One region of the Streptomyces sp. NPDC007856 genome, then DNA from elsewhere that is predicted to be linked to it. Evidence: riboswitches for the same ligand, from Rfam matches in the RefSeq annotation. Region 1 holds a riboswitch; each other region holds the start of a gene.
The links. A riboswitch is a leader RNA that binds a small molecule or an ion and turns the genes downstream of it on or off. The one in region 1 is predicted to bind cobalamin.

Region 1 (5,437 bases):
GCCTGGAACTCACCGTTCCGCTCAGCCGACAGCTGACGTGACACCCGTACGCCGCAGGAGCAGCCCATGTCCGTCGAACCGCCCATCACCGCCCCACCCCGCACGGCCAGCGATGCCGGTGAGCTGGCCCTGGGACCTGCTTCCGCGGCGGCTCCCTCGGTCCTGCGAACGCTGCGCCCGCTGGTGCTGCGCCTGCACTTCTACGCGGGCGTGCTCGTCGCGCCGTTCCTGCTGGTCGCGGCGGTCACCGGACTGCTGTACGCGGGCTCCTTCCAGGCCGAGAAGATCGTGTACGCCCATGAGCTGACCGTCCCGGTCGGCGACCACAAGCTGCCGATCTCCCAGCAGGTGGCCGCCGCCCGCAAGGCCCACCCCGAGGGCACCATCGCCGCCGTGCGGCCGTCACCGCAGCCGGATGCGACCACACGCGTACTGCTGTCCGGGGTGAAGGGCATACCCGCCGACCGCACACTCGCCGTGTTCGTGGACCCCTACACCGGCAAGGTACGCGGCGCGCTGGAGCAGTACGGCTCCACCGGCGCCCTGCCGCTGCGCACCTGGATCGACGAACTCCACCGCGACCTGCACCTGGGCGACACCGGCCGCCTGTACAGCGAGTTCGCCGCGAGCTGGCTGTGGGTGATCACAGGTGGCGGGCTGGTGCTGTGGTTCGGACGGCGCCGCGCCCGCCGCAAGGTGCGCGGCACCACCGGGCGGCGGCGCTCCCTGACCCTGCACGGCACGGTCGGCGTTTGGGCGGCAGGCGGCCTGTTCTTCCTGTCGGCGACCGGCCTGACCTGGTCCACCTACGCCGGAGCGAACATCGGCGACCTCCGCGAAGCCCTCGGCCAGTCCACCCCCTCCGTCACCGCGACGGTGAGCAGCGGGCACGAGGGACACGGCGCCATGGCGGGCATGGACATGAACGGCAAGGACATGGGCTCGCACCCCAGCGCACGCTCCGACGTGGGACTGGACGCCGTCCTGAAGACGGCCCGCGCCGAGGGCCTGTCCGACCCGGTGGAAATCGTGCCGCCCGCGGACTCCAACTCCGCCTACGTCGTACGGCAGATCCAGCGCAGCTGGCCCGAGAGGCAGGACTCGATCGCCGTCGACCCGGCCACCGGCAAGGTCACCGACGTCCTGCGCTTCGCCGACTACCCGCTGCTGGCCAAGCTCACCCGGTGGGGCATCGACGCCCACACCGGCACCCTGTTCGGCCTCGCCAACCAGATCGTGCTGGCCGGCCTCGCCCTGGCCCTGATCCTCCTCATCCTCTGGGGCTACCGCATGTGGTGGCAGCGCGGCCGCGGCTCCGCCTTCGGCCGCCCGCTCCCCCGCGGGGCCTGGCGACAGGTGCCGGTGTACGTGCTGATGCCCTGCGTCGCGGCGGTCGCCGTCGTCGGCTACTACGTCCCGCTGCTCGGGATCCCGCTCTCCGCCTTCCTCGTCGTGGACCTCCTCCTCGGCCGAATCTCTCGGCGCCGCACCAAGCACGCTCACGCCTGAACCGACCGGCCCGACCGACGAGCCCACGCCGCACGACGCCGCAGGGAGGAGTTCCGTGAGGGGCAGGCGAACAAGGACCAACTCGTCCACGGCCGCACCTGCCTAGAAGGACCGTCGCTTGCCCAATTCACGCCGCAGGTTGGCGAAAGCTGCAGCAGGAAATTCGCCGCCCCAGCCTGGAATGCGTCCTTCTGGTGCCGACTGCTGGACAGCGGAAAAGGCTTCTGCGAATGCGGTCAGGAAGGTCACCATCGGAAGCCGGGCCATGACGAGAGCGTCCCCGCGTACCGGCGCCCAGGGCGGGTCGGCCGGGGTGAGCCAGTCGGGGAGGCCGAGCTGGTGCACGACGATGGAAGCGTGGTCAGGTCCCGACCGCGCGATATCGAGGAACACTCCTCCCGGTTCGTCACCCCACAAGACCGACGCCACGATCGCACCCGAGGCGATCCGTGCCACTGCCTCAACGAGGTCGGTGAAGAAGTCGTCCTCGATGGACGTCGCCCGATATGCAGCGGCTTCTGCGCCTACGCGCAGCGCAAGGCGGCACCACCCGGCCCTGAACGTGAAGGAAACCTCCAACTGCCCGGTGAAGCCAGAGAGCACGGAAACCCCGGCCGGAAAAACCGGAGTGACGACACCGGGCGAGGAGCCGCTGTTGGTCCTGTCCGAGGCCGGCGGCAATCGCGCGCAGCTGCGATCCTCACCGTCGTCCTGCGCCACTTGCTTCTCGCGACATTGTGCTGTCGGGGCTTGCATCGTGTGACGTGCAGTGGTTCAGCAATGCCGAGAGGGAGCCGTCGACGAGGCGGTAGCGCACGACCCGGCCGTCCTTCTCGCCCTCCACGGCGCCCGCCGCCCGCAGCAGGCGCAGGGCCTGGGACACGGCGGTGTCCCGCATCCCGGTGGCGACGGCGAGGTCGGAGACGGCGATGGGGCCCGCCTCGTGGAGGGCGAACAGCAGGGCCAGGCGCCCGGGGTCGGAGAGGAGGGAGAAGCGGTCGGCCCAGGCGCGTACACGCTCGGGTTCGCCGACGGCTGCGATGGCGTCGCAGACCCGATGGCCGTCGATGGTCCGCTGCCCGGCACGTTCCGCGGGGACGAGATGCATGGCCCCATCATCGCAGTCACCGGCGCCCGCCTCCATACCTGATCAGTTGTGCAGCCTTGCAGCTTCGGCCAGCGGCCTTCTAGGGTGGGCGGGCCGTGGTGTTCGGGAAGACCGGTGACAGTCCCTCAGGGGCTCAGTCCGGAGCGGCCCTCGCCACTGTGATCGGGGAGTTCCCGCCCCATGCGTTGCCACTGGCCTCACGGCTGGGAAGGCAGGGGCGGGCGCGATGACCCGTCAGCCAGGAGACCGGCCACGGCAGCACGAAGCTGATCCACGAGGTGCTGGAGCGTGACCGTATGACCCTGCCCGAAGGCGTGCCCGAAACCGCCGTCGCTCCTTCCTTCCGCTGGCGCCGAGAGGACACCGTCCGCACCGCCGGCCTCCTGGCCGTCATCGTCGCTCTGCACGTGGTCGCCTTCGGCATCCTCTTCCTGTTGGTGGTCCCGCGCCACTACGAGGTCGGAACCAAGGCATTCGGGGTGGGTCTGGGCATCACGGCCTACACCCTCGGCATGCGGCACGCCTTCGACGCGGACCACATAGCCGCGATCGACAACACCACCCGCAAGCTGATGGCGGACGGCAAGCGGCCGGTGTCGGTGGGCTTCTGGTTCGCGCTCGGCCACTCCAGCGTGGTGGTCGCCATGGCCGCGCTGGTCGCCGGCGGCGCGAAGCTCGCCGGCAGCCTGATGAACGACGACTCCCGCACCCACCAGGTCCTCGGCACCGTCGGCACCACCGTCTCCGGCGGTTTCCTGTACCTGATCGCCGCCCTGAACCTGGTCGCCCTGGTCGGGATCGCGCGCGTCTTCAAGGCGATGCGGGCCGGGCAGTACGACGAGGCTGAGCTGGAGGCCCACCTCGACTCGCGCGGCTTCATGAACCGCATTCTGGGCCGGCTCACCAAGTCCATCCGCCGCCCCGGCCAGATGTTCCCGCTTGGCTTCCTCTTCGGCATCGGCTTCGACACCACCACCGAGGTGCTGCTTCTCGCCCTGGCCGGCAACGGCGCCGCCGCCGGCCTGCCCTGGTACGCGATCCTGTGCCTGCCGCTGCTCTTCGCCGCCGGTATGAGCCTGTTCGACACCCTCGACGGCACCTTCATGAACTTCGCCTACCAGTGGGCCTTCTCCAACCCCGTCCGCAAGGTCTTCTACAACCTCACCATCACCGGCCTGTCCATCGCGGTGGCCTTCTTCGTGGGCACCATCGAGCTGGTCGGGGTGCTGCACGACAAGCTGGGCCTGAGCGACGACGTCTCCGGCTGGATCGCCGGCCTGGACCTGGACAACGTCGGCTACGTCATCGTCGGCCTGTTCGTGGTCGTCTGGGTCGTGGCCATCGGCTACTGGCGGCTGGCCAGGGTCGAGGAACGCTGGAGCGCCCGCACTGCCGACACCGGCTGACGACACAGCCGCTGAGCCGGCGACCGACGCGCACCGGTGCGTCCCTGCGCCGGCAGCAGAAAGGCTCCCGCGGGCACATGTCCTCGCGGGAGCCCTCCGTTGTGCCGCCTGCCGACGTGAAGGGTGAGAAGACGATCACGAGGCAGGACGTCTGAGGTGTGTTACGGCGTCACGGCTTGAGCAGCAGGCTGTCGCCGCGCTCATTGGCGGCGGCGTAGCGCTTGGCCACGTCCTGCCAGTTGACGACCTGCCACACGGCTTCGATGAAGTCGACCTTCTGGTTCTTGTACTGGAGGTAGAAGGCGTGCTCCCAGGCGTCGAAGACCAGGATCGGGGTGGAGCCCTGGCCGACGTTGCCCTGGTGGTCGTAGACCTGTTCCACGATCAGCCGGCCGCTCAGCGGCTCGTAGGCGAGCACGCCCCAGCCGGAGCCCTGCGTGGTGGCCGCGGCCTTGGACAACTGGGCCTTGAAGCCGGCGAAGGAGCCGAAGGACTCGGTGATCGCGTCGGCCAGGTCACCGACGCCGTCCTGGGCCAGAGGCTCGCCGCCGCCGTCCTTCGGGCCGGTCATGTTCTGCCAGTAGATGCTGTGCAGGATGTGGCCCGAGAGGTGGAAGGCCAGGTTCTTCTCCAGGCCGTTGATCGAGCCCCACGACTCCTTCTCCCGCGCCTCGGCCAGCGGCTCCAGCGTGTCGTTGGCGCCCTTCACGTACGCCGCGTGGTGCTTGTCGTGGTGCAGCTCGATGATCTCCGGGCTGATGACCGGGGCGAGCGCCGAGTAGTCGTACGGAAGTTCCGAGAGCGTGTAAAGCGCCATGTCCAACACCCTCCCTATTATTGCAACTCGTATGCAGGTGCACACTGGCAGTAAGAACGGTACCTTGCGATCAGGCGTTGGACCTAGCTAGGGCCTGTCCGATGGGTCAGTGTGCGGTCGGCTCTATGTCCCGGATCGAGGGCTGCCAGCGTTGGTGAGTCGAGGTCCGACCGAATCCCGAGTGCACGGACATCATCTTTGGACTTCCAGGGATGACCAGGTACTGTGCAATGCATGGAACCTGACATCGCAGGTAAGCCGGCCGCGGGCAAGGCGGAGAGCCAGCTCCGCAAGGGGGTGCTGGAGTACTGCGTGCTTGCGATCTTGCGCCAGGGCCCGCGCTACGGCGTGGAGCTGCTCGAAACCCTCGGCGCGGTGAACGTCATGGTCACGAGCCAGGGGACCATCTATCCCTTGCTGTCGCGGCTGCGCCGTGACGGACTGGTGGAGACCCGCTGGCAGGAGTCCCCCAGCGGGCCCCCGCGGCGCTACTACGAGCTGACACCGTCGGGGCATGCGGCGCTGAAGGAGTTCACCGCCATCTGGCCGCACTTCCGTGACGCGGTCGACCACTTCATCACCGACTGACAGGAGACC
Region 2 (5,437 bases), on a different contig from region 1:
CACACCGAGCCCCGGGACCTCACCGGCCCGCGACTCGACCTCGTCCTCGATGCGCTCGCCGAGGATCTGGAAGCCGCCACAGATGCCGAGGACCGGCCGCTGCTCGGCGGCCCGCCGGACGACGGCGTCCGCGAGGCCCCGCTCCCGCAGCCACTCCAGCGCCCGGACCGTGCCCCGGGTCCCCGGAATCACCACCAGGTCCGCGTCCGCCAGCTCCTCCGGCCGGTCCACGAACCGCACCACGACCCCGGGTTCGGCGGCCAGCGCATCGACGTCCGTGAAGTTGGACATCAGCGGGATCGCGCACACGGCGACCCGCAGCACGTCCTCGCCGACGGGCGGGGTCACGGCGGACTCGCGGACCGTGCCCCGCAGCGAGACCCGCAGCCCGTCCTCCTCGTCGATGCCGAGCCCGTGCCGGAACGGCAGCACGCCGTACGTACGCCGCCCGGTGAGGCCGTACAGCATCTCCAAACCGGGCTCCAGCAGCGAGACGTCGCCGCGGAACTTGTTCACCAGGAAGCCGGCGACCAGTTCCTGGTCCTCCGGCGAGAGCAGGGCGACGGTCCCGAAGAAGGAGGCGAACACGCCTCCGCGGTCGATGTCCCCGACCACCAGCACGGGCAGCCGCGCGTTCCGCGCGATCCCCATGTTCACGATGTCCGTCCGCCGCAGATTGATCTCCGCAGGCGAGCCCGCGCCCTCACAGATCACCGCGTCATACGTGCCCCGCAACTCGGCCAGGCAGTCCAGCACCGTGCCGAGGAGCCTCTGCTGCCGCCCGCCGTGATAACCGCGTGCGCTCAACTCGCCCACCGGCCTGCCCAGCAGCACCACCTGGCTGCTCTGCTCGCCGCCCGGCTTGAGCAGCACCGGGTTCATCAGCGCGGTCGCCTCGATCCGGCACGCCTGGGCCTGCATGGCCTGGGCCCGCCCGATCTCCGCGCCCTCGCGGGTGACGAAGGAGTTGAGCGACATGTTCTGCGCCTTGAACGGCGCGACCTTCACGCCCTGTCGCACCAGCCACCGGCAGATCCCGGCCGTCACGACGCTCTTTCCGGCGTCGGAGGTGGTGCCGGCGACGAGGAGTCCCCCGTTCACTTCCCACGTCCCTTCAGACCCTTGACGTTCTTGGCGAGGAGGCGCGCGGCGACCGTGCCGCCGAGCGCGAGCAGGCCGACGCGGCGGGAGAGCCGTACGGCCCGGTCGATGTCGGTGCCCCGGACGGCCCGGCCGGTGTCCCCGTTCAGCACGGGCCGGTGCTCGACCCGGCCGCCGTAGGAGAGCGTTCCGCCCAGCCGGACGCCGAGAGCGCCCGCGAACGATGCCTCCACGGGCCCGGCGTTGGGGCTCGGATGCCGGTGGGCGTCGGCCTTCCAGGCGCGCAGGGCACCGCGCGGGTCGGGTCCGGCCGCGGCGGCGAGTACGGCGGTCAGCCGGGCCCCCGGCCAGCCGGCCAGGTCGTCGAGCCGGGCGGAGGCCCAGCCGTAGCGCCGGTAGCGGGGGGACCTGTGACCGACCATCGCGTCCAGGGTGTTGACGGCCCGGAAGCCCAGCAGCCCGGGCACCCCGGCCAGGGCGCCCCACACCAGGGCGCCCACGACGGCGTCGGAGGTGTTCTCGGCGACCGACTCGACCACGGCCCGGGCGATCCCGTCGGCGTCCAGCGCCTGCGGGTCCCGGCCGCACAGATGCGGCAGCCGCGCCCGCGCCGCCTCGACGTCCCCGGACTCCAGGGCGCGCCCGATCGTGCGGGCCTCCCGGGCGAGCGAAGTACCGCCCACGACCGCCCAGGTGGCGGCGGCGGTCAGTGCGACGGAGGCGGCAGGGGAGGGGCGTACGGCGCGTGCGGCCAGCGTGCCGAGTGCGACGGCGCCACCGGCGCACACGACGGTGTGCACGGCGCCCCAGCCGCGGTGGTCGTGCCACAACGCGCGGTCCACGGCAGCGGCCGCACGCCCGAACGCGGCGACCGGATGTCCGCGGCGCGGATCGCCGAGGAGCAGGTCACCGAGAAGGCCGGCGGCGGCGCCGTACGCGTAAGTGCGATCGGCACCCATCGGCTCAGCCGGCCGTGGGTACAGGAGCGGGCCTGGTACTGGTCCTTCGGCAGCCGGGCATGGCGATCTGTGTCCTCACTCAGGGTGTCCGCGCCCTGGTTCGACGAGATTCGGCGGTGAGAGTTCCTGGCTCCCGGGGGTTCTTCCCCGGTGACAGTGGCGGGACCGCGCCGGATTCGCACCGGCTTCCTCTCCTGCCGCCGTACATGGCCTGGGCAGTCCACCACGCGCTCCGAACGGCCGTCAACTTGCCGTTGACCTGCGCGGGGAGAGTGTGCCGATCCCCACATCGTGGGGCACCCGTGACCCCTGGGCATGGCGAAGGCTCCTCTCCGTCAGGGACGGAGAGGAGCCTTCGGACTGCCCGGTTCGTGCCGCTCGGTCAGGACTTGGAGACGATGAGGTAGATGCCGTACGACACCGCCGCGGCACAGGCGGCGAAGCAGAGGTAGGCGCCGGTGACGGCGAGGGCGGCGGAGTTGCCCTGGGCCGCGGCCTTCTCGCGCCGGGCCAGACCGTTGACGCCGAGGGTGAACAGGGCCACCAGGCCCACCGTGAACACGAGGCTGACGCCGAAGACGGAGCCGAGGGCCGACCAGTCGATCTTCATGGGGTTGCTTCCTTGGTTACCGGTGTGGCCGGGGTCAGACGGTGGCGGCCGGCGGGGCGGCCTCGGGCGCGGCCTCAGCGGCGGCCGGGGAGAGGATCGTGGCCGTCAGGTCCTCGGTGATCGTGCCCGCCGGGGGCGGGGTCACCGCGGCGATGGCGGCGGTCACCACGCCGGCCGGCTCCTCGGGCACGTCGACGACGTTGGTGTGGTCGACGACCTCGCGGCGGGAGATCTTCCAGATCGTGGCGCTCGCGGCGACCAGGAAGACGGCGACGACTGCGGTGCCCCAGTCACCCAGGTCCGTGACGGACTCGGCGCCCGCGCCGACCAGCGCGGCGGCCGGGAGGGTGAGCACCCAGGCGACGACCATGCGGGTCGCGGTGGACCACCGGACCACCCCGCCCTTGCGGCCGAGGCCCGCGCCCATCACCGAGCCGGAGACGACATGCGTGGTGGAGAGGGAGAAGCCCAGGTGCGAGGAGGCCAGGATGGCGGTCGCGGCGCTGGTCTGGGCGGCGAAGCCCTGGCGCGGCTCCAGGTCGGTCAGGCCCTTGCCCATGGTGCGGATGATCCGCCAGCCGCCGATGTAGGTGCCGAGCGCGATGGCCAGGCCCGCGGAGAGGATGACCCAGGTGGGAGGGTTCGAGCCCGGGGCGATGGCGCCGCCCGCGATCAGCGCCAGGGTGATGATGCCCATCGTCTTCTGGGCGTCGTTGGTGCCGTGGGCGAGGGAGACCAGGCCGGCGGAGGCGATCTGGCCGGCGCGGTAGCCCTTGCGGGTGGCCTCGCCCTCGGCCTTGCCGCCGATGCCGTAGGAGAAGCGGGTGGCCAGCATCGAGGCGACGCCCGCCACGATCGGGGCGGCGACCGCGGGGAGCAGCACCTTGGTGACCAGGACGTCACCGTGCACCGCGCCGAAGCCGGCCGAGGCGACGGTGGCGCCGATCAGACCGCCCATCAGGGCGTGCGAGGAGCTGGAGGGCAGGCCCACCAGCCAGGTCAGCAGGTTCCAGAGGATCGCGCCGACCAGGGCGGCGAAGATGACCTCGGGACGGATGCCGGTCTCGTCGACGAGACCCTTGGAGATCGTGTTGGCGACCTCCACGGAGAGGAAGGCGCCCACCAGATTGAGGGCGGCGGACATGGCCACCGCGATCTTGGGCTTCAGGGCGCCTGTCGAGATGGCGGTCGCCATCGCGTTGGCGGTGTCGTGGAAACCGTTCGTGAAATCGAACGCGAGAGCGGTTACTACCACTATCGCGAGGATCAGCGAGAAGCTTTCCATTTACCCAGGCAATCGTTCGAGGTCATTGGCTGGACGACCGTAGGCAACCTGAGTGAACGGAAGGTGAACTGCGGCGGGCGCCAGGGTGTCTGAAGAGGGGGTTCGAGGTTCCGCTCGGCTCCGGCGGCCCAGGCGCCCCTTGACTACCAGCCCCGGGCGAAGGCCCGCAGTCGGCTCGTGGACCCGTTGAAGAGATTCTGGTCACCCGGCAGTCGGCCGTCCGCGTCGAACTGCCAGAACATCCAGTGCTGCCAACCACCCGGCAGCGGCCCCGGCCGCGAGGTGCCGTGCCGGGCGATCCACAGGGCGTGGCTCCCGGCGAAGGCGTGGCTGTTGCCGGTGCAGAGCCGCCACCACTCGGTCGTCGTGTAGATCACCGGGCGGCGGCCGGTCTCCAGCTCGATCTCGTCGCTGAAGGACTGGATCCAGCGGACCATCTGCGTCCCGTCCAGTCCGTAGCACTCGTCCTTCCTGCTGTACGGGTTGTCCTCGATGTCCAGCGCGGGCGGCAGGGTCCGGCCGTCCGCCACCCAGGCCCCGCCGTTCCGCACGAAGTACGCGGCCTGCCGGGCGCCGGAGGACCTGTCCGGCCGGGCGAAGTGGTACGCGCCCCGGTACAGGCCCGCCTCGTGCGCGCCCTCGTACTGCTGGGAGAAGTACGGGTTGCGGTAGTCCGTGGACTCGGTCGCCTTGACGTAGACGAACCGCGCGCCCGTCGACCGGGCGGTCGCCCAGTCGACGGGCTTCTGGTGGGACGAGACGTCGTGTCCCCGGGGCAGGCCCGAGGCGGCCGGTGCCGAAGGTCCGGCAGCCGCGGACGCGGTGCCCGTGAGGGCGAGCGCCGCCATGGTCGCCGCGAGGGCACCGGCGCTGTGACGGAGAAGGGTGCGTTTGCTGGCCATGTGTCTCCCCGGGTCGGCGGACGAGAGAACCTCCGGTGGGCAAGGGGGACCATTGAAGGTCCGCTGATCGCCGAATCAGCGCCTCCCCGCGGCGATTCACCAGGACTTTCGCCCGATCGGGGGCATGCGCTTCCGGCCGGAGGCGACCGTCCGTGCCCCTCTCCGTGGGCCAGGCTGGCAGGATCGCGGCATGGCTGAACAGCGGCGGGACGCGGAACAGCAACGGATCTGGACGGAACTGGTCGCGACGGCGCGGCGGACGGTGGCCGACGGGCTGGTGGTCGGCACCTCCGGGAACGTCTCGGCGCGCGTGGGCGACCTCGTCCTGGTCACCCCGTCGGGCGTGCCGTACGACCGGCTCACCCCGGACGACATCACCGGCGTCGACCTCACCGGACGCCAGGTGCTCGGCACGCTGGTGCCGACCAGCGAACTGCCCATGCACCTCGCCGTCTACCGCACCACCGACGCCCGCGCGATCGTCCACACCCACGCCGTGCACGCGACGGCGCTCTCCACGCTCGTGCCGGAGCTCCCGCTCGTCCACTACATGGCGGCAGCCCTGGGCGGCCCCGTCCGG
Region 3 (5,437 bases), on a different contig from region 1:
ATCCTGCGCGGCACGGCAGGACCCGCCGCCGGCATCGGCCTGAACAACGTCGACCGGCGGCTGCGCCAGGTCTACGGCGACGACCACGGCCTCGTCATCGAGACCGGCCTCGGAGCGGGCACGAAGATCACCCTCCGCGTCCCGAAATTCCGCCCCGGCATCCAGGCCCGGCCCGCACAGCCCGAGGCTGAAGGAGGGTTCACGGCCTAGGCGTCCCGGCGGCGGTCCCGTCTCTCAGGGAGCTGCTGGAAGCCGGCTGACTTGTAGGTGGCGACGGCGCCGGCATTGGCGCTCGGGGTGCAGACGACCGCGCTCGACGAGCCCAGCTCCCGGAGTGCGGCGGCCGCCGCGACACAGATCGCCCGGCCGTAGCCGTGACCGCGGTGCTCCCCGTCCACGCCCATCGGCTCGAGCAACCCGGGCCTGCCCGGGCCGGCCGACCACACCGTCACCGCCGCCACCGCGTTGCCCAGATCGTCGTACGCGACCAGACACCGGGCGTCGGCGTACGGCAATGCGGCCGCCATCGCGTGCCAGCGCTGGTCCGTGAACGTCGACCTGTCGAACGCGGCCCGGTGTACGGCGGTCCGCGCGTGGACCTGTTCCGGTCCGACCACCGCGATCCGCACGCCCGGATCGGGCACCGGCGCCGTGAGATCGCGGCGCAGCGGCGTCCACGGCTCGTCCCCGTCCCAGCCGTCCTCGAACAGCAGATCCTGGACCAGTGCGCCCGTGGGCGCCTCGACGTACACCCTCCCGGCCGGCAGTACGCCGCGCTCCGGCTCGGTCACGTCCTCGACCAGCCGCTGCGCCAGCTCCTCGTCCCGCTGGGCGTCCGGTGCCGTCGTCAGCCGCAGCAGATCGCGACCGTCCAGCAGCCCGATGGCGAGAATCCGTCCGTCCCGGCGCCAGGTCCGGACCGCCGCGGCCGTCGCCTCCGCGCCGAACCGCCAGAACCAGCCCAGATCGCCCGGATGCAGTTGCATCGGCGCCTCGTCGTACTGCCACTCCCGCAGCACACCCACAGCTTCGCTCAGCCCATCGACTCCCGGCATGCCCAGCACGATCGCCATACGCCCGATCCCACACCAAGGCGCCGACAGTCCGCACCCGGTTTTCGGCCGGGGCGGTCGGGATGTGCTCAGCCGTCGGCGCGGACCAAGACGGGCTTGAGGCGTTTCTCGGGCACGGCCTCGGGGAGTTGCTCCGATCGAAGACGTGGGAGACGACACGGGCGGGGTCCACGCGGCCGGAGCCCATCCGGTCGCCGGACCCGCGCCCTTCTGGCCTGTGGCGCGGCGTCGTCGTCGACAGCGAGTTCCGGGCCGGCTGCCCCGTGCCGGCCGTGTCCGTCGACGAACCGCCGGCCGAGGAGATCCCGCCGGCCCGGGTCGCCGCCGGAGTGTTCGAGGACTGGCAGCGGCTGCTGACCGAGGCGCTCGCGGCGCACGGCGCCGATCCCGGCTGCCGGGCGCCCGTTCTCGCTTCCGTCGTCGTGGCGTCCGTCGAGGGCGCCATCGTCAGGTGCCGCGCCCAGCGCAGCATGCTGCCCCTCGACCGGGTCGCCCGGAAAGTCGAAACGCTGCTCACCGACGCGGTCACTCGCACGGCCTGACGGCTCGGGGCCGCGCATGGACGCACAGCCCCGACCCAGGGGCACGGCAACGGCACCCGACCGGCAGGCCGGGCGCCGCCACCGCTCATGTCAGGCCGGCACGGGGGCCGTTCGGCCGAGATGCCGGGCGAAGAACCGGACCGCGCTGGCGGCCTCGAACCGGGGCAGCTCCTTGTGTCTGCCCGCGTTGGCGTGCAGGGTCTTCTCCGTCGAGGCGAAGGCGTCGAACAGCGCCAGACTGGCCTCGCGCGGGATGTGTTCGTCGTCCCACTGCATGTCGTACTCGATCGGGACGGTGATCTGCTTGGCCTTCTCCGCCAGGACGTCGGGCCAGTGCTGACCGAAGACCGCGGCGGTGATCCTGGGTTCGACCGCCACCAGCGGCACGCCGATGGCGGTGCCCATGTTGATGCCGAAGTAGCCGACCGGCCCGTCGGCGCCGATTTCCGGAAGCTCCTGGAGGGCGTCCAGGGTCGCCTGCCACTCGGGCACGGCGAGCTCCGCCAGGTGGGCGTTGTAGCGGACGACGATCGGGCCCTCCGGCTCGCCCGCCGCCCTCGCCCGGAACAGCTCGGCGATCTCCTGCTCGTCATGTGCCGTGCGCGGCCGGTCGCCGTGACCGGGCGCGTCGATGACCGCGACATGGAAGCCGCAGCCGTTCACCAGGAGTTGGGCACGACCGGCCATTGCCGGATGCTTCTTGTGGTTGCCGCCGCCATGGCCCATCAGGACCAGGGGCGCACGGTCCGCGCCGGAGGCGGGGGACCAGAGGACACCGGGGACCTCGCCCACGGTGAAGTCGCGTTCGATCATGCCGTTGACGGACGACTCGGCGATGAACTTCAAAGATGTCATGGCATGTTGCCTTTCGGGAGTGCCTGGTGTCGAGGCGCTCCCGGCGACACCTACGTCGATCGCCCGACCGTGACGACGAGGGGGAGCACCCACACGAATACAGCCTTCATGGGTCTCACCTCCTCGGCCTTGATCACGGGCAACCGCAAGCTACCAGACCGATGATCAGCCCGCCCAACCTTTTTCCCGCCACGTGCGTGGCGCGCGGACACACCTGGTGGAGAGGAAGATCACTTGGCGGGGAGGCGGTCTTGGCCATGCGCGCGTGGCGCGGTACGGTCGGTCCGATATCGACGACGGCGAAACGGAAGCCGGTGGGAATCCGGCACGGTCGCGCCACTGTATGCGGGACCCGCGAGGGGCTCGTGAGTCAGACCCGTGGTCGTCGTCCTGTGCACCACCGAGATGGGACGCGAACTCCCAGAGGAGGTCCTGCCATGGCGCAGACCGTCGCCCAGCCGACAGCCACCACCCCCGTCGTTCCCGCCAAGCTGCCGCTGAAGGCGATTGCTCCCTGGGCGGTCTTCTTCGGCATCCTCATGCTGGTCCTGCTCTACTTCGTCGGCGCCGAGCAGGGCGCCACCTCCGTGTTCAACGGCACGGACGTCCACGAGTGGGTGCACGACGCCCGCCACCTGCTGGGCTTCCCCTGCCACTGACGCGACGAACACCGCGCGCCCATGAACTCCGCAACCGTACGGAACCTTCTCGTGCGGGGCATGCTCGCCGGCCTCGCGGCCGGCGTGCTCGCCCTGGTCGTGGCCTACGTGCTCGGTGAGCCGAACGTCGACACGGCGATCAGCTTCGAGCAGGCCCACTCCCACGAGCACGAGATGGAGACCGTCTCCCGCTCCCTGCAGTCGACCGCCGGCCTCGCCACCGGTGTCCTCGTCTACGGGGTCGCCTTCGGCGGCATCGCCGCGCTCGCCTTCAGCTTCGCCCTCGGCCGCGTGGGGCGCTTCGGCCCGCGCGCCACGGCACTGCTGCTGTCGGGCTGCGCGCTGCTCGCCGTGTACGTCGTGCCGTTCCTGAAGTACCCGGCCAACCCGCCGTCGGTCGGCAACCCTGACACCATCGGCAAGCGGACCACCCTGTACTTCCTGATGATGCTGCTCGGTGTCCTGCTCGCGGTCGCCGCCACCCTCCTGGGCAAAAGGCTCGCGCCGCGCCTGGGCACCTGGTGGGCCACGGTGGCCGCGGTGGTCGCGTTCACCGTCGTGATCGGCCTGGCGTACCAGTTCCTGCCCGTCGTCAACGAGGTGCCCAAGGGCTTCCCGGCCACCCTGCTGTGGCGCTTCCGGCTCTCGGCACTGGCGATCCAGACCGCCCTGTGGGCCGGATTCGGCCTGGTCTTCGGTGAGTTGGCCGAACGGCTGCTGAACCCCAAGCCGGCGACGGCCGCGAAGCGGCGAGCGGTTCCGGCCGCGCACTGACTCCTCGCGTACGACAGAGGGGCCCGGCGGAACCGTCCGCCGGGCCCTTGCCGTCCCTCCTGCCTAGTCAGCCTCCGGCGTCGGCGTGCCAAGCGGACACCCCAGACGCAGATTCCACCGCCCGGCCCGGCCGCTGAGTTCGGTCAGGGTCAGCGGCAGCACGTCGAGGCGCCAGAAGAGCGCTGCGGGCAGGTCCAGTGCGTCGACGACCGCCGCCCGCACCACCTCCGGCTCGACCACGGCGAGCGTACGACCCGTCAGGTCCTGTGCGCCGGCCAGCCACCGCGCGACCCGCCGGCACAGATCCCGCACGGACTCACCCCCGTGCGGTGCGCACTCGGGATCGGAGAGCCAGCGGCCCACCGCCTCCGGCTCGGCGGCCCCCACCTCTTCCAGGGTGCGCCCGCGCCAGCGGCCCACGTCGAGACCCGCCAACTCCGGTTCCGGCACGCCGTCGAGGCCCAGTGCCGCGGCCGTCTCCCGGCAGCGCACGCCGGGGGAGGCGAGGACACGGGCCGCGGAGGGCAGGGCTGCGGCCGCCGAGCGGGCACGTGCCGCTGCGCTGCAGTCGATCGAGCCGCCGTCGTCGAAGCGGGCCTGCCGCAGTGACGCGCTCATGGCGGGGGACAGGAGAAGAACTCGGCTGGTCACGTGGTTCAGAGGTACCAGCATGGGCGAACGACGCACAAGATCCGGCTGATGAGCGGATCAACCGGGGATGTGTGGCGCACCGCGCGGACTGGCGATCATGGGGCGTTCGGTTCCCCCGGAAGAACAGGTGGCGGCACGTGATATTTCCCGTTCCCTCCATCGACCGGCGCCGGCTGCTCGGCCGCGTCCTTCCCGCCGCGGTCGCGACCCTGCTCACCGGGACGACCGGCATCCGAACGGACTGGCGAACAGCTCGGGCGTCGTGGGCCGGCACTACATGCGCCACAACAACCTCGCGCTGATGGCCGTTTCGAAGGAACCCAACGACACCCAGTTCCAGAAGACCCTCGCCCTGCACGACTGGTACCTGGGCGCGGACGACTGGGACTATCCGCTCGGCGGGATCCAGATGCTCGGCAAGTCGGACGCCGAGCAGATCCACGGCGAGGCGCCCCGCTGGGCCGGATCGGTGGTACCGGACATGCAGTTCGAGGTCCTGGCCCATCACGCCGTCGACTTCTGGCTGTGCGGAGAGGACCTGCCGCAGCCGGACAACCGGGTGACCCTGGAAGGCGACGGCCGGATCCGGCTCACGCTGGACGAGGGGAACAACATCGCCGGCCTGACGCGCCTGCGGCACAAACTGCAGCACATCCTCGGCCATCTGGGCATGCATGAGCACCGACTGCTGTCCCGCAGCATCTACCTGCACAAGGGCATGCCGATCGGCGCCACCGCACACCAGGCAGGCACCGTGCGTTTCGGCACCGACCCGGCGTCCTCGGCCCTGGACGTCCACTGCAAGGCCCATGACCTGGACAATCTCTACGTCGTCGACACGAGCTTCTTCCCGAGCATCGGCGCGGTCAATCCGTCCCTGACG

Region 2: it holds a riboswitch for cobalamin, as region 1 does, so the genes downstream of both, ACFYOH_RS36515 (cobalamin biosynthesis protein) here and ACFYOH_RS39885 (HoxN/HupN/NixA family nickel/cobalt transporter) in region 1, are expected to answer to the same signal.
Region 3: it holds a riboswitch for cobalamin, as region 1 does, so the genes downstream of both, ACFYOH_RS18135 (CbtB-domain containing protein) here and ACFYOH_RS39885 (HoxN/HupN/NixA family nickel/cobalt transporter) in region 1, are expected to answer to the same signal.

Annotation. Positions count from the first base shown of each region.
Region 1 is NZ_JBIAEC010000027.1:69,164-74,600, forward strand. It holds gene ACFYOH_RS39870 (PepSY-associated TM helix domain-containing protein) at 67-1,509, shown strand; gene ACFYOH_RS39875 (hypothetical protein) at 1,612-2,229, opposite strand; gene ACFYOH_RS39880 (ArsR/SmtB family transcription factor) at 2,210-2,617, opposite strand; cobalamin riboswitch at 2,697-2,887, shown strand; gene ACFYOH_RS39885 (HoxN/HupN/NixA family nickel/cobalt transporter) at 2,914-4,023, shown strand; gene ACFYOH_RS39890 (superoxide dismutase) at 4,193-4,840, opposite strand; gene ACFYOH_RS39895 (PadR family transcriptional regulator) at 5,075-5,428, shown strand.
Region 2 is NZ_JBIAEC010000020.1:59,376-64,812, reverse strand. It holds gene ACFYOH_RS36520 (cobyric acid synthase) at 1-1,101, opposite strand, end outside; gene ACFYOH_RS36515 (cobalamin biosynthesis protein) at 1,098-2,060, opposite strand; cobalamin riboswitch at 2,160-2,301, opposite strand; gene ACFYOH_RS36510 (hypothetical protein) at 2,443-2,670, opposite strand; gene ACFYOH_RS36505 (anion permease) at 2,705-3,955, opposite strand; gene ACFYOH_RS36500 (lysozyme) at 4,099-4,857, opposite strand; gene ACFYOH_RS36495 (class II aldolase/adducin family protein) at 5,048-5,437, shown strand, end outside.
Region 3 is NZ_JBIAEC010000007.1:26,561-31,997, reverse strand. It holds gene ACFYOH_RS18155 (sensor histidine kinase) at 1-210, shown strand, start outside; gene ACFYOH_RS18150 (GNAT family N-acetyltransferase) at 207-1,073, opposite strand; gene ACFYOH_RS18145 (hypothetical protein) at 1,346-1,615, shown strand; gene ACFYOH_RS18140 (alpha/beta hydrolase) at 1,706-2,470, opposite strand; cobalamin riboswitch at 2,734-2,872, shown strand; gene ACFYOH_RS18135 (CbtB-domain containing protein) at 2,908-3,129, shown strand; gene ACFYOH_RS18130 (CbtA family protein) at 3,151-3,903, shown strand; gene ACFYOH_RS18125 (histidine phosphatase family protein) at 3,967-4,554, opposite strand; partial or broken gene ACFYOH_RS18120 (GMC oxidoreductase) at 4,775-5,437, shown strand, end outside.